DNA from 3 places in the Streptomyces sp. NPDC049813 genome. Region 2 is predicted to be linked to each of the others. Evidence: riboswitches for the same ligand, from Rfam matches in the RefSeq annotation. Region 2 holds a riboswitch; each other region holds the start of a gene.
The links. A riboswitch is a leader RNA that binds a small molecule or an ion and turns the genes downstream of it on or off. The one in region 2 is predicted to bind cobalamin.
Positions count from the first base shown of each region.

Region 1: another riboswitch for cobalamin. It lies ahead of cobN (cobaltochelatase subunit CobN); the one in region 2 lies ahead of metE (5-methyltetrahydropteroyltriglutamate--homocysteine S-methyltransferase).
Region 3: another riboswitch for cobalamin. It lies ahead of ACIBW6_RS17125 (HoxN/HupN/NixA family nickel/cobalt transporter); the one in region 2 lies ahead of metE (5-methyltetrahydropteroyltriglutamate--homocysteine S-methyltransferase).

Region 1 covers NZ_JBITLI010000006.1:133,960-138,162, forward strand. The annotation lists gene cobN (cobaltochelatase subunit CobN) at 1-1,764, opposite strand, end outside; cobalamin riboswitch at 1,796-1,922, opposite strand; gene ACIBW6_RS15535 (cobalamin biosynthesis protein CobG) at 2,014-3,390, shown strand; gene ACIBW6_RS15540 (precorrin-8X methylmutase) at 3,383-4,024, shown strand; gene ACIBW6_RS15545 (precorrin-2 C(20)-methyltransferase) at 4,021-4,203, shown strand, end outside.
Region 2 covers NZ_JBITLI010000014.1:73,524-77,726, forward strand. The annotation lists gene ACIBW6_RS26240 (metallophosphoesterase) at 1-992, shown strand, start outside; cobalamin riboswitch at 1,364-1,589, shown strand; gene metE (5-methyltetrahydropteroyltriglutamate--homocysteine S-methyltransferase) at 1,745-4,075, shown strand; gene ACIBW6_RS26250 (DUF2637 domain-containing protein) at 4,189-4,203, opposite strand, start outside.
Region 3 covers NZ_JBITLI010000007.1:117,963-122,165, reverse strand. The annotation lists gene rho (transcription termination factor Rho) at 1-414, shown strand, start outside; gene ACIBW6_RS17135 (GNAT family N-acetyltransferase) at 444-944, shown strand; gene ACIBW6_RS17130 (inorganic diphosphatase) at 1,037-1,540, shown strand; cobalamin riboswitch at 1,570-1,790, shown strand; gene ACIBW6_RS17125 (HoxN/HupN/NixA family nickel/cobalt transporter) at 1,822-2,934, shown strand; gene ACIBW6_RS17120 (hypothetical protein) at 3,237-4,203, shown strand, end outside.

The sequences.
Region 1 (4,203 bases), on a different contig from region 2:
GGTGGCGTGGACGCGCCGCTTGGCCTGGGTGCCCTCGCCTGGGTCGTTGACCAGGAACGGGTAGACCAGCGGCAGGTCGCCGAGGGCCGCGTCGGGGGCGCAGGCGGCGGACAGGCCCGCGTTCTTGCCGGGCAGCCACTCCAGGTTGCCGTGCTTGCCGAGGTGGATCATCGCGTCGGCGCCGAAACCTCCGTCGTCGGCGGAGGCGGCGATCCAGCGGTAGGCCGCCAAGTAGTGGTGCGAGGGCGGCAGATCCGGGTCGTGGTAGATCGCGATCGGGTTCTCGCCGAAGCCGCGCGGCGGCTGGATGAGGACGAGCAGGTTGCCGCGGCGCAGGGCCGCCAGCACGATGTCGCCCTCGGGGTTGCGGGAGCGGTCGAGGAACATCTCGCCGGGCGGCGGGCCCCAGTGCCGCTCGACGGCGTCGCGCAGTTCCTGCGGCAGCGTCACGTACCAGCGCCGGTAGTCGGCGGCCGGGATGCGGACGGGGTTGCGGGCGAGCTGCTCCTCGGTCAGCCATTCCTGGTCGTGGCCGCCCGCGTCGATGAGCGCGCGGATCAGCTCGTCGCCGTCACCGGAGGCGAAACCGGGGATCTCGGCGGTGTCCCCGAAGTCGTAGCCCTCGGCGATGAGCCGCTTGAGCAGGACGATCGCGGAGGCGGGGGTGTCCAGGCCGACCGCGTTGCCGATCCGGGAGTGCTTGGTCGGGTACGCGGACAGGACGAGGGCCAGCTTCTTGTCCGCGGCGGGGATGTGGCGCAGGCGGGCGTGGCGGACGGCGATCCCGGCGACGCGGGCGGCGCGCTCGGGGTCGGCGACGTAGGCGGGCAGGCCGTCCTCGTCGATCTCCTTGAAGGAGAACGGGACGGTGATGAGGCGCCCGTCGAACTCCGGTACCGCGATCTGGCTCGCGGCGTCCAGCGGCGAGACGCCCTCGTCGTTGGCCGCCCAGTCCGCGCGGGACGAGGTCAGGCACAGGGCCTGGAGGATCGTCACGTCGAGGCCGGTGAGGGCGCCCGCGTCCCATGCCTCGTCGTCGCCGCCCGCGCTCGCCTCGGCGGGGCGGGTGCCGCCCGCCGCGAGGACGGTGGTGACGATGGCGTCGGCGGGGCGCAGCGCGTCGATCAACTCCGGTTCGGGGGCGCGCAGCGAGGCCACGTAGAGCGGCAGCGGGCGGGCTCCGGCGCGCTCGATCGCGTCGCACAGGGCGCCGACGAAGGCGGTGTTGCCGCTCATGTGGTGGGCGCGGTAGTAGAGCACGGCGACGGTCGGCCCCGCGGTCTGCGACGGCGTGCGCTCCAGGGGGCCCCAGGTCGGCGCGGAGGCCGGGGGCTCGAAGCCGTGGCCGGTCAGCAGGACCGTGTCGGAGAGGAACGCCGCCAGCTGGGCGAGGTTGGCGGGACCGCCGTGCGCCAGGTAGGCGTGGGCCTCGGCGGCGATGCCGACGGGGACGGTGGAGGCCGCCATCAGCTGGGCGTCCGGGGCCTGTTCACCGCTGAGCACGACCAGCGGGAGACCGGCGGCGGTCAGCCGGTCGATGCCGTCCTGCCAGGCGCGGACCCCGCCGAGCAGGCGGACGACGACGAGGGCGACCCCGTCGAGCAGCGCGTCCAGCTCGCTCGCCACGTCGATCCGGGAGGGGTTCGCGAAGCGGTACGTGACCGGGGCGCCGGCCGCGGTGTTCGCCGCGCGGGCGCTGAGCAGGTCGGTGTCGGACGTCGACAGGAGCAGGAGCTGCGCGGGCCGTGAGGGCTGCTGGGGCATGCGTCGGCTGGCCTTCCTCGGGGTGTCCGCGCCCCGGGTGGGTTCTGACGGCGGGAGTTCCTGGCTCACCCTCTGCGTATGAGAGGGCTCACAGTGGCGGGACCGCGCCGGAATCGCACCGGGCTTCCTCCCCTGTCGCCGTCGCTGGCGATGGTGGCGGGCCGGACAGGACCGCCGCGGTCATCGTACGGGTCGGGGGCATGACCTGGTACGGGAAGCCGGTCACACCCGGTGGGTATGCTCCGTCGCATGCCCGCCTCCCCCATACCCGTCGGCCCCGACACGTCCGGAACGCCCGGTACGTTCCGGGGCGACGCGTGTCCCGGCGCGCTGCGGCTGCACGCGGCGGACGACGGTTTCCTGGCGCGGGTCCGCATCCCCGGCGGGGTGCTCGACGCGGCCGGGGCGCGGGCGCTAAGTGACGCGGCCCGCCGGCTCGGCGACGGCTCGCTGCACCTCACCTCGCGGGGGAACGTGCAGCTGCGCGGGGTGCGGGACGGGTGCGGCGGGGAGCTCGCGGAGCTGCTCGGCGCGGCCGGGCTGCTGCCGTCGCCCGCGCACGAGCGGGTCCGCAACGTGGTGGCTTCGCCGATGTCCGGGCTCGACGGTCTCGGGTCCGTGGACGTACGGGCCTGGCTGACCGGGCTCGACGCGGCGGTGCTGGCGAGTTCCGTGACGCCCGCGCTGTCCGGCCGGTTCCTCTTCGGGCTCGACGACGGCCGCGGGGACGTGGCCGGTCTCGGCCCGGACGTGCTGCTGCGCGGCTGCCCGGACGGTTCCGCGGTGCTCGTGGTCGGCGGGGCGGAGTTCGGGGTGCGGTACGAGGACGCGGCGCGGGCCGCGGTTCTCGCGGCGGAGGTCTTCGTCGAGGCCGCGCGCGACGTCCCTGCCCGACGGGTCTGGCGGGTCCGAGAACTGGGCCTGCCCGCGCCGGAGTTGACCACTCGCCTGCACGCGGCGCTCACAGAGGGCGGCATCGAGACCAGCCCTGCCAGGGGCGCGGGGAACTGCGCGACCAGCCACGACGGCGTCGCACGGGCCGATCAGCACGCCACCGGCAACGGTGCGAAGGCCACGGGGCTCCGCCCCGGACCCCGCTCCTCAATCGCCGGAGGGGCTGAATTCGACGGGCCGTCCGCTCGAACGCCGCTGCCCCCAGAGGGCGCTGAATTCGACGGGCCGTCCGCAGAAGCCGGCGCGGCCGGACAGGGTGCGGGGGCCCTCACCGTGACCCCCCGGTTCGGCGCGGTCACCGCCGCACAGTGGCAGGCCCTCACCGACCTGGCCGCCCAACTCCCCCCAGGAGAACTCCGCCTGACCCCCTGGAAGGACATCGTCATCCCCGGCGCCACAACAGCACAGGCAGCGGAGCTGACCCGCACGGGCCTGGAGACCGACCCCGCGTCCCCCTGGACCCGCGTCGGCGCCTGCATCGGCCGCCCCGGCTGCGCGAAGGCCCACGCGGACGTGCGGGCCGACGCGACGGCCCAGCACCCGCACCTGCCCACCTACTGGTCCGGCTGTGAGCGCCGCTGCGGTCACCCGGCCGGACCCTACGTCGACGTCGTGGCCCGCCCCGACGGCACGTACGCCGTCACGACCGAAAGAGCCGAACCCCGTGTATGACTACGAGAAGGACGGCGCCGCGATCTACCGCGAGTCCTTCGCCACCATCCGCGCCGAGGCGGCAGCCGGCCTCGCGGAGCTGCCCGCCGACGTCGCCCAGGCGGCGGTCCGCATGATCCACGCCTGTGGTCAGGTGGATCTCGTCCGGGACATCGGCCACTCCGCCGGTGTCGTGGCGAAGGCGCGGGCGGCCCTGCGCGGCGGGGCGCCGATCCTGTGCGACGCGCGGATGGTCGCCAGCGGCGTCACCCGCAAGCGGCTGCCCGCCGACAACGAGGTCCTCTGCACGCTGAACGAGCCGGAAGTCCCGGCGCTCGCGGCCGAGTTGGGCACGACGCGCAGCGCCGCGGCCCTGGAGCTGTGGCGGGACCGGCTGGACGGCGCCGTCGTCGCCATCGGCAACGCGCCGACCGCCCTCTTCCACCTCCTGGAGATGATCGGCAAGGGCGCGCCGCGGCCCGCCGCGGTGCTCGGCATCCCGGTCGGGTTCGTCGGGGCGGCGGAGTCCAAGGACGCGCTCGCCGCGAACGAGTTCGGCCTGGAGTACCTGATCGTGCGCGGGCGCCGGGGCGGCAGCGCCATCACCGCCGCCGCGCTCAACGCCATAGCGACCGAGGTGGAGATCCAGGCATGAGCGACTCCCCCACCACCACCGGGAAGCTGTACGGGGTCGGGCTCGGGCCCGGCGACCCGGAGCTGATGACCGTCGCCGCCGTGCGCGCCATCGCCGGCGCCGACGTCATCGCGTACCACTGCGCCCGGCACGGCCGGTCCATCGCCCGCTCGATCGCCGCGGAGCACATCCGGGACGGG
Region 2 (4,203 bases):
TGATGCGCGGCCACGGCCGGCGCCAGCAGGACCGGGCGGCGATCGTCGGGGACACGCTGCTCGGCGTGGGCTGGGTGGTGTTCACCTGGTCCGTCGTCCTCGGCGTCCTGTTGCGGCTCGCCCTGGCCGTGGGCGGCGTCGGGACGGGCCAGGACCGGGCCCGCGCCGTGACATGGGCGATCCTCGGTGTGGCGGCCGTGCTGCTCGTCTGGGGGTACGCCGAGGCCCGCCGGGTGCCGCGGGTGCGCCACCTGGAGGTGCGGCTGCCGCGCCTGGGAGCCGGGTTGGACGGCACGCGCGTCGCCCTGATCACGGACACGCACTACGGCCCGCTCGACCGCGCCCGCTGGTCCGCGCGGGTCTGCGAGCGGGTGAACTCCCTGGAGGCCGACCTGGTCTGCCACACCGGCGACATCGCCGACGGTACGGCCGGCCGCCGCCGCCCCCAGGCCGCCCCGCTCGGGACCGTCCGGGCCTCCCGGGCCCGGGTCTACGTCACCGGCAACCACGAGTACTACAGCGAGGCCCAGGGCTGGGTCGACCTCATGGACGAGCTGGGCTGGGAGCCGCTGCGCAACCGCCATCTGCTGCTGGAACGCGGTGGTGACACCCTCGTGGTCGCCGGTGTGGACGACGTCACCGCCGAGTCGTCCGGGCTGGCCGGACACGGCGCGCATCTGGCCGGGGCCCTGCAAGGCGCCGATCCCGAGCTGCCCGTGCTGCTCCTGGCGCACCAGCCCACGTTCGTCGACCGGGCCGCAGCCGGTGGCGTCGATCTCCAGCTGTCCGGCCACACGCACGGCGGCCAGATCTGGCCCTTCCACTACCTGGTCCGCCTCGACCAGCCGGCTCTCGCGGGCCTCAGCCGGCACGGCGCCCGCACCCTCCTCTACACCAGCCGCGGCACCGGTTTCTGGGGTCCGCCGTTCCGCGTCTTCGCACCCAGCGAGATCACTCTGCTCGTGCTCCGCTCACCGCAGCGGTCCGGCTGAGCCGCTCACGGTCGTCCCGCACGGTTCCGGCCCCGCGACGGGCCGGGCCCGGCCTCCCCGTTCCGCCACCCCGCCTCGGGATCAGCGCTGAGCCCGACCCGGCCGGTCCGCCTTCTCCTGCGCGTCGAGCAGTTCCTCTCCTTGTTCGAGCCCCCAGCTCCCGAGTGCCGCCAACGTGCCCTCGACCAGACTGCGTCCCCCTCCGGGTTTCATCCCGGCGCGGCGGTGCCGGGCGTGCCCGCGCTGCCCGTGTCCGGGGCGGAGTGACGGGGTGCCGGCTGCGGTCCGTCCGGAAGCAGCGGCGTCCCTTGCGTGGCTCATCTCACAATCCGGATCCTGGACGGTGCGGGTGTCGGCCGGCGCCGCCTCGTAGGGTGGCGTCCGCAGTCGGTTCGTCCTGTCCGCCAGGCAGGGCGTCGCAAGAGGGAACCCGGTGGGAATCCGGGACTGCCCCGCAGCGGTGAGCGAGAACGACCGCCGTCATACGCACTGGCCCCCGAGACAGGGGGCTGGGAAGCGACGGCCAGTAGGTGTCCCGTCCGGTCCGGACGGACGTGCTCGCGAGTCCGAAGACCTGCCGACTGCCCGTGTGCGTACGACGCGTACGCGGACATCCCGGTGACCTCGTGGGCGGGTCGGCGTACACATGCGGCGGACGACCGTGCCTCGGCGCGGGCAGCCCGCGGTGTGTGACTCCTTCGTGCGTGCGGGTCCCCGGGATCCCAGGGATACGTCTCTCGAAGGAGATCTCCGTGACCACGAAGACCGCCGCTGCCGCCGCGACGGCGCGGGCCACCGTGTACGGCTACCCCCGCCAGGGCCACGACCGCGAGCTGAAGAAGGCGATCGAGGGGTACTGGAAGGGCCGCGTGAGCGCCGCCGCCCTCCGCTCCACCGCCGCGGACCTGCGCCGCACGAACTGGCGGGAACTCGCCGCCGCGGGCCTCGGTGAGGTGCCCACCGGCGACTTCTCGTACTACGACCACGTCCTGGACACGAGCGTCATGGTCGGGGCCGTCCCGGCGCGGCACCGCGAGGCCGTCGACGCGGACGCCCTCGACGGGTACTTCGCCATGGCCCGCGGCACCCAGGACGTCGCGCCGCTGGAGATGACCAAGTGGTTCGACACCAACTACCACTATCTGGTGCCGGAGTTGGGGCCGGACACGGTGTTCACCGCCGACTCCGCCAAGCAGGTCACGGAGCTGGCGGAGGCCCTCACCTTGGGGCTGGCCGCCCGCCCCGTCCTCGTCGGTCCGGTGACCTACCTCCTGCTCGCCAAGCCCGCGCCCGGTGTCGCCGCCGGCTTCGATCCGCTGACCCTGCTGGACCGGCTGCTGCCGGTGTACGCCGAGGTGCTGGCCGACCTCCGCGCGGCGGGCGCCGAATGGGTGCAGCTCGACGAGCCCGCCCTGGTCCAGGACCGCACCCCGGCGGAGCTGAACGCCGCCGCCCGCGCCTACCGCGACCTCGGCGCCCGCACCGACCGGCCCAAACTGCTGGTGGCCTCCTACTTCGACCGGCTCGGCGCGGCCCTGCCGGTGCTGGCCAAGGCGCCGGTCGACGGCCTCGCCCTCGACTTCACGGGCGCCGCCGCCGCGAACCTGGACGCCCTGGCGGCCATCGGCGGGCTGCCCGGAAAGCGACTGGTCGCCGGGGTCGTCGACGGCCGCAACGTGTGGGTCGACGACCTCGCCGGGTCCCTGGCCACGCTCGGCACCCTGCTCGGCCTCGCGGACCGCGTCGACGTCGCGGCGTCCTGCTCGCTGCTGCACGTCCCGCTGGACACGGCGCCGGAACGCGACATCGACCCGCAGATCCTGCGGTGGCTCGCCTTCGCCCGGCAGAAGACCGCCGAAGTGGCCACCCTCGCCCGGGGGCTCGCCCAGGGCACGGACAGCATCAGGGCGGAACTGGCCGCCAACAAGGCGGATCTGGCCTCGCGGGCCGCCTCTCCCCTCACCCGCGATCCGGCCGTCCGGGCCCGCGCGGCGGCGGTGACGGACGCGGACGGCCGCCGCGCGCAGCCGTACGCCGAGCGGGCCGCCGCCCAGCGCGCCCACCTCGCGCTGCCGCTGCTGCCGACCACCACCATCGGCTCGTTCCCGCAGACCGCCGAAGTGCGGTCCGCCCGGGCCGGCCTGCGGGCCGGACGCCTGGACACCGCGGACTACGAGGCACGCATCAGGGACGAGATCCGCGACGTCGTCTCCTTCCAGGAGAAGACGGGCCTCGACGTCCTCGTGCACGGCGAGCCCGAACGCGACGACATGGTCCAGTACTTCGCGGAGCAGCTCACCGGATACCTCGCGACGCGGCACGGCTGGGTCCAGTCGTACGGCACGCGCTACGTCCGCCCGCCGGTCCTGGCCGGGGACGTCTCCCGGCCGGAGCCGATGACGGTGCGCTGGACGACGTACGCCCAGTCGCTCACGGACCGGCCGGTCAAGGGCATGCTCACCGGGCCGGTGACCATGCTCGCCTGGTCCTTCGTCCGCGACGACCAGCCGCTCGGCGACACCGCACGGCAGGTCGCCCTCGCCCTGCGCGACGAGGTCACCGACCTGGAGACGAGCGGCACGTCGGTCATCCAGGTCGACGAGCCAGCGCTGCGTGAGACGCTTCCGCTGCGCGCCGCCGACCGCGCCGCGTATCTCGCCTGGGCCACGGAGGCGTTCCGCCTCACCACCGCGGGCGTGCGGGCCCGGACGCAGATCCACACGCACATGTGTTACGCGGAGTTCGGGGACATCGTCCAGGCCATCGACGATCTCGACGCCGACGTCATCAGCCTGGAAGCGGCCCGCTCCCACATGCAGGTCGCCCATGAGCTGGCGGAGCACGGCTATCCGCGTGCGGCAGGGCCGGGTGTCTACGACATCCACTCCCCCCGCGTCCCCGGCGTGGCGGAGGCATCCGCCCTGCTGCGCACGGGACTTGAGGCCATCCCGGCCGAGCGGTTGTGGGTCAACCCCGACTGCGGCCTGAAGACCCGCGGCTGGCCCGAGACCCGTATCTCCCTGGAGAACCTCGTGGCGGCTGCGCGTGCCGTCCGCGCCGAGCTGGGCGCGGCCAGGGCCTGACGGCGGCACGGGAACGCGTCGGGCCGGGGTGCCTGCCGCCCCGGCCCGACGCGTCGTATCACACGGCGGGGTGGGTCACCGGGAAGGTGCTCGCCGTGCGGTCGCCGTCCCGGTCAGGCCGGCGGCGG
Region 3 (4,203 bases), on a different contig from region 2:
GGCGGGGTCGACGCGGCCGCGCTGCTCGGCCCCAAGCGCCTGTTCGGCGCGGCCCGCGCCACGGAGGAGGCGGGTTCCCTGACGGTCCTCGCCACCGCCCTGGTCGACACCGGTTCGCGCGCCGACGACTACTTCTTCGAGGAGCTGAAGGGCACCGGCAACATGGAGCTGCGCCTGGACCGTGCCCTCGCCGACCGCCGCGTCCACCCCGCCGTCGACCTCGCCCCTTCCGGCACCCGCCGCGAGGAACTCCTGCTGTCCGCCGCGGAGTCGGCGGCCGTCCGCGGGCTGCGCCGGGCCCTCCAGGGCCGCGACCCCCACAGCGCCTACGAGTCGCTGCTCGACACGCTGCGCCGTACCCCGGACAACGCCGCGTTCCTGCGCCAGGTCCACTCGACGGTCCCGACCCGCTGACACCCGGCCGGATGCGTAATACTCGCTTCATGACTTCGATCCTGACGCGCCCCGGCCGCGACCCGGCCGTCACGGTGCGGCGGGCCACCGCGGGCGACGCCAAGAGGCTGACCCGGCTCGTGCGCGGCTCCCGCGCCTATGAGGGGCAGTACGCGTCGATGGTCGCGGGCTACCGGATGGGGCCCGACTACATCGAGGCGCACCGGGTCTTCGTCGCGACCGACACGGCGCGGGACCGTCCCGCCCGCGTTCTCGGCTTCTACGCGCTGCTCCTCGCCCCGCCGGAGCTGGACCTGATGTTCGTCGCGAACGACGCCCAGGGCCTGGGCATCGGCCGGCTGCTCGTCGCCCACATGCGCGAGGAGGCCGCCGCCGCGGGCCTGGACCACGTCCGGGTCGTCGCGCACCCACCGGCCGAGGGCTTCTACCGCAGCGTGGGCGCCGTGCGCACCGGCACCGCAGCCGCCCGTCCGCCCGCCGTCGCCTGGGACCGCCCCGAACTCGTCCTCCCCCTCACGCCCGCGGTGTGAACTCCGCCGCGGTCGCAGGGGTTCCGCCCTCGCCGCCCACGGCGCACACTCGGTGGCATCCGAGCGGGCGGCAATGCGGCAAGGAGGCCACATTGGGCGGCAGCGAGACGCGGGGCGAGGCGTTCGACGTGATCGTGGAGATCCCGCAGGGGTCCCGGAACAAGTACGAGATGGACCACGAGCTCGGGCGGATCCGGCTCGACCGGATGCTGTTCACCTCGACCCAGTACCCCGCGGACTACGGCTACATCGACGGCACGCTCGGCGGCGACGGTGACCCGCTGGACGCGCTCGTGCTGACCGCCGACGCCACGTTCCCCGGCTGCACCATCGAGTGCCGGGCCATCGGCATGTTCGTGATGAGCGACGAGAAGGGCCCCGACGAGAAGATCCTCTGCGTCCCCGCCCACGATCCGCGCCACGCCGCCATCCAGGACATCGAGGACATCCCGGAGTTCGACCGCCTGGAGATCACCCACTTCTTCGAGGTCTACAAGGACCTGGAGCCCGGCAAGTCGGTGGACGGCTCGCACTGGGAGGGCCGGGACAAGGCCTACCAGGAGATCGCACGGGCGCGCGGACGCCGGCCGGCCTGACCGCCCGTCGGCGCCGGCGAGCGCGTCGACTAGGGTGATCGGGCCGTGGTGCTCGGGAAGACCGGTGACGGCCCCCAGGGGTCAAGTCCGGAGCGGCCCTCGCCACTGTGATCGGGCCCCGCTCCGCCCCCGGGACGGCGCGGGACGCACCGCTCCACCGTGCCACTGGCCGCCGCCCGGCGGCTGGGAAGGCCGGAGCGGCGTGGCACGCCCGTAAGCCAGGAGACCGGCCACGGCATCTCACGAAGTGATTCCACGAGGTGCTGGAGCGTGATCAAGGCATGACCTTGCCCGGAAACTCCCCTGCGCGGCCCGCCGGGCCGCCCGCCTTCCGCTGGCGCCGCGAGGACACCGTGCGCACCGCGGGGCTCCTGGCGGTGATAGCGGCCCTGCACGTCGTCGCGTTCGGCGTGCTGTTCCTGCTCGTCGTCCCCGAGCACTACGAGGTCGGCAACAAGGCCTTCGGCATCGGCCTGGGCGTCACCGCGTACACCCTCGGCATGCGGCACGCCTTCGACGCCGACCACATCGCGGCGATCGACAACACGACCCGCAAGCTGATGGCGGACGGCAGACGACCGGTCTCCGTGGGGTTCTGGTTCGCGCTCGGCCACTCCAGCGTGGTCGTCGCGATGGCCGCCCTGGTCGCGGGCGGGGCCGCCCTCGCGGGCATCCTGCTGAACGACGAGTCCCGCACCCACCAGGCGCTCGGTGTCGTCGGCACGACCGTCTCCGGTACGTTCCTGTACCTCATCGCCGCCCTGAACCTCGTCGCCCTGCTGGGCATCCTGAAGGTCTTCCGGGCGATGCGCGGGGGCTCGTACGACGAGCGGGAGCTCGAAGCGCACCTGGACTCCCGGGGTTTCATGAACCGTGTGCTGGGCCGCTTCACCCGGTCGATCACCCGGCCGGGACAGATGTACCCGCTCGGCTTCCTCTTCGGGCTCGGCTTCGACACGGCGACCGAGGTGACGCTGATGGTGATGGCGGGCAGCGGCGCGGCGGCCGGGCTGCCCTGGTACGCGATCCTGTGCCTGCCGCTGCTGTTCGCGGCGGGCATGAGCCTGTTCGACACGCTCGACGGGACGTTCATGAACTTCGCGTACCAGTGGGCGTTCTCGAACCCGGTGCGCAAGGTGTTCTACAACCTCACCATCACCGGCCTGTCGATCGCGGTCGCGTTCTTCATCGGCACGATCGAGCTGGTCGGCGTCCTGCACGAGAAGCTCTCCCTCTCGGACGCGGTGACCGGCTGGATAGCCGGGCTCGACCTCGACAACGTCGGCTACGTCATCGTCGGCCTGTTCGTGGTGGTCTGGGCGGCGGCGCTCGCGTACTGGCGCCTCGCCCGGGTCGAGCAGCGGTGGTCGGCCCGGGTCGCCGGGAGCGGCTGAGCGCGGGCCGTTCACGCGACGCGGGCCGTTCGGCCCCCCACCCGGGGTCACTCGGCCCGCTCCCGGCGGCGGTGTCCGCTGCGATAGTGCTGTGCAGAGCCTCCCGTGCCCTCGCTCTCCCGCCGCGGCGCATGGTCGAGGCCCGGGCCCGCCGGCCGCAGAAGGGGGAACTGCGGCCGGCGGGCCCGGTCACGGGCACCGGCGGACCGCCCGTCCCGGCACGTCAGGGACGCTCCGGCGACGGCGGGAGCGATAGGGTGTCGCGTCGAACCGCAGCCGCCCGAACACGCAGGAGTACGCACGTGACCGTAGCCACCGACTCGTCCGAGGCCGTCCTGCCGTCCAGCGCGGACGCCGGGCAGGCGCCTGCCGCGGAGCCGCGGTCCACGACCGAGGTGCCGCAGGCGCGACCGGCCGGCTCCGGTGCGGACGAGAACTTCTGGCAGCCCCCGGCCGCCGGACGCGACGAGGAGCCCCAGGACGGCGCGGAAAGCGCGGCCGACGAGGATGACGAGCCGGGCGCAGGCGACGTGGCGGAGGCCGTCGTCGCCGACGCCCGGGCGTTCGGCGGCTACGCCCGGACCGGCGGCTGGACCTTCGCCCTGAAGGTGGCCCGCAGCGTCCGGCCCGGCGGCCAGAGCGCCGGCGAGACACCCAAGGTCTCGGCGCGCAGGTTCGCCGAGCTGGCGGAGTGTTCGGCCGACCGCGTCATGCGCTTCTACAAGGCGTGGGACCGGGCGGCGGACGACGGGGTGGTGCCCCAGTTCGAGGCCCTGACCCCGGGCGCCGGCATCGAACTGCCGGACGCCGAGCTCTGGTTGTCCTACTACGTGTCGCGCTCCAGCGCCGGTTCGGTGCGCGGCCAGGCGATCACCGAGGCCGCGGAGGCCGAGGGCATCCGGCCGACCAAGGCGCTGGAGGTCGCCGAGAACCCGACGGCGCTGCGGGCCGCGATCCTCGCCGACCCGGGCACGGCGGAGGCCGCCCGCAAGGCGCTGATGGACCGCCTCGGCGAGGACCCGGCGCTCCGTTCGGGCCTGGCCCGCGACATCGTGCGGGCGGACGAGCTGAAGAAGGCCGTCGCCGAGGAGTCCAGGACCGGCGACCGGCTCGAGTACGTCCGCAGGATCGCCGAGGAGGGCGAGGTCAAGACGGCGGCGGGGCAGAAGATCGAGGCGCCGGCGCAGCTGCGCGAGGAGGCCGAGCGCCACCTGTCCCTGATCGACGAGCTGGACGAGGACGAGGAGGCGGGCGAGTGGGCCCGCGAGG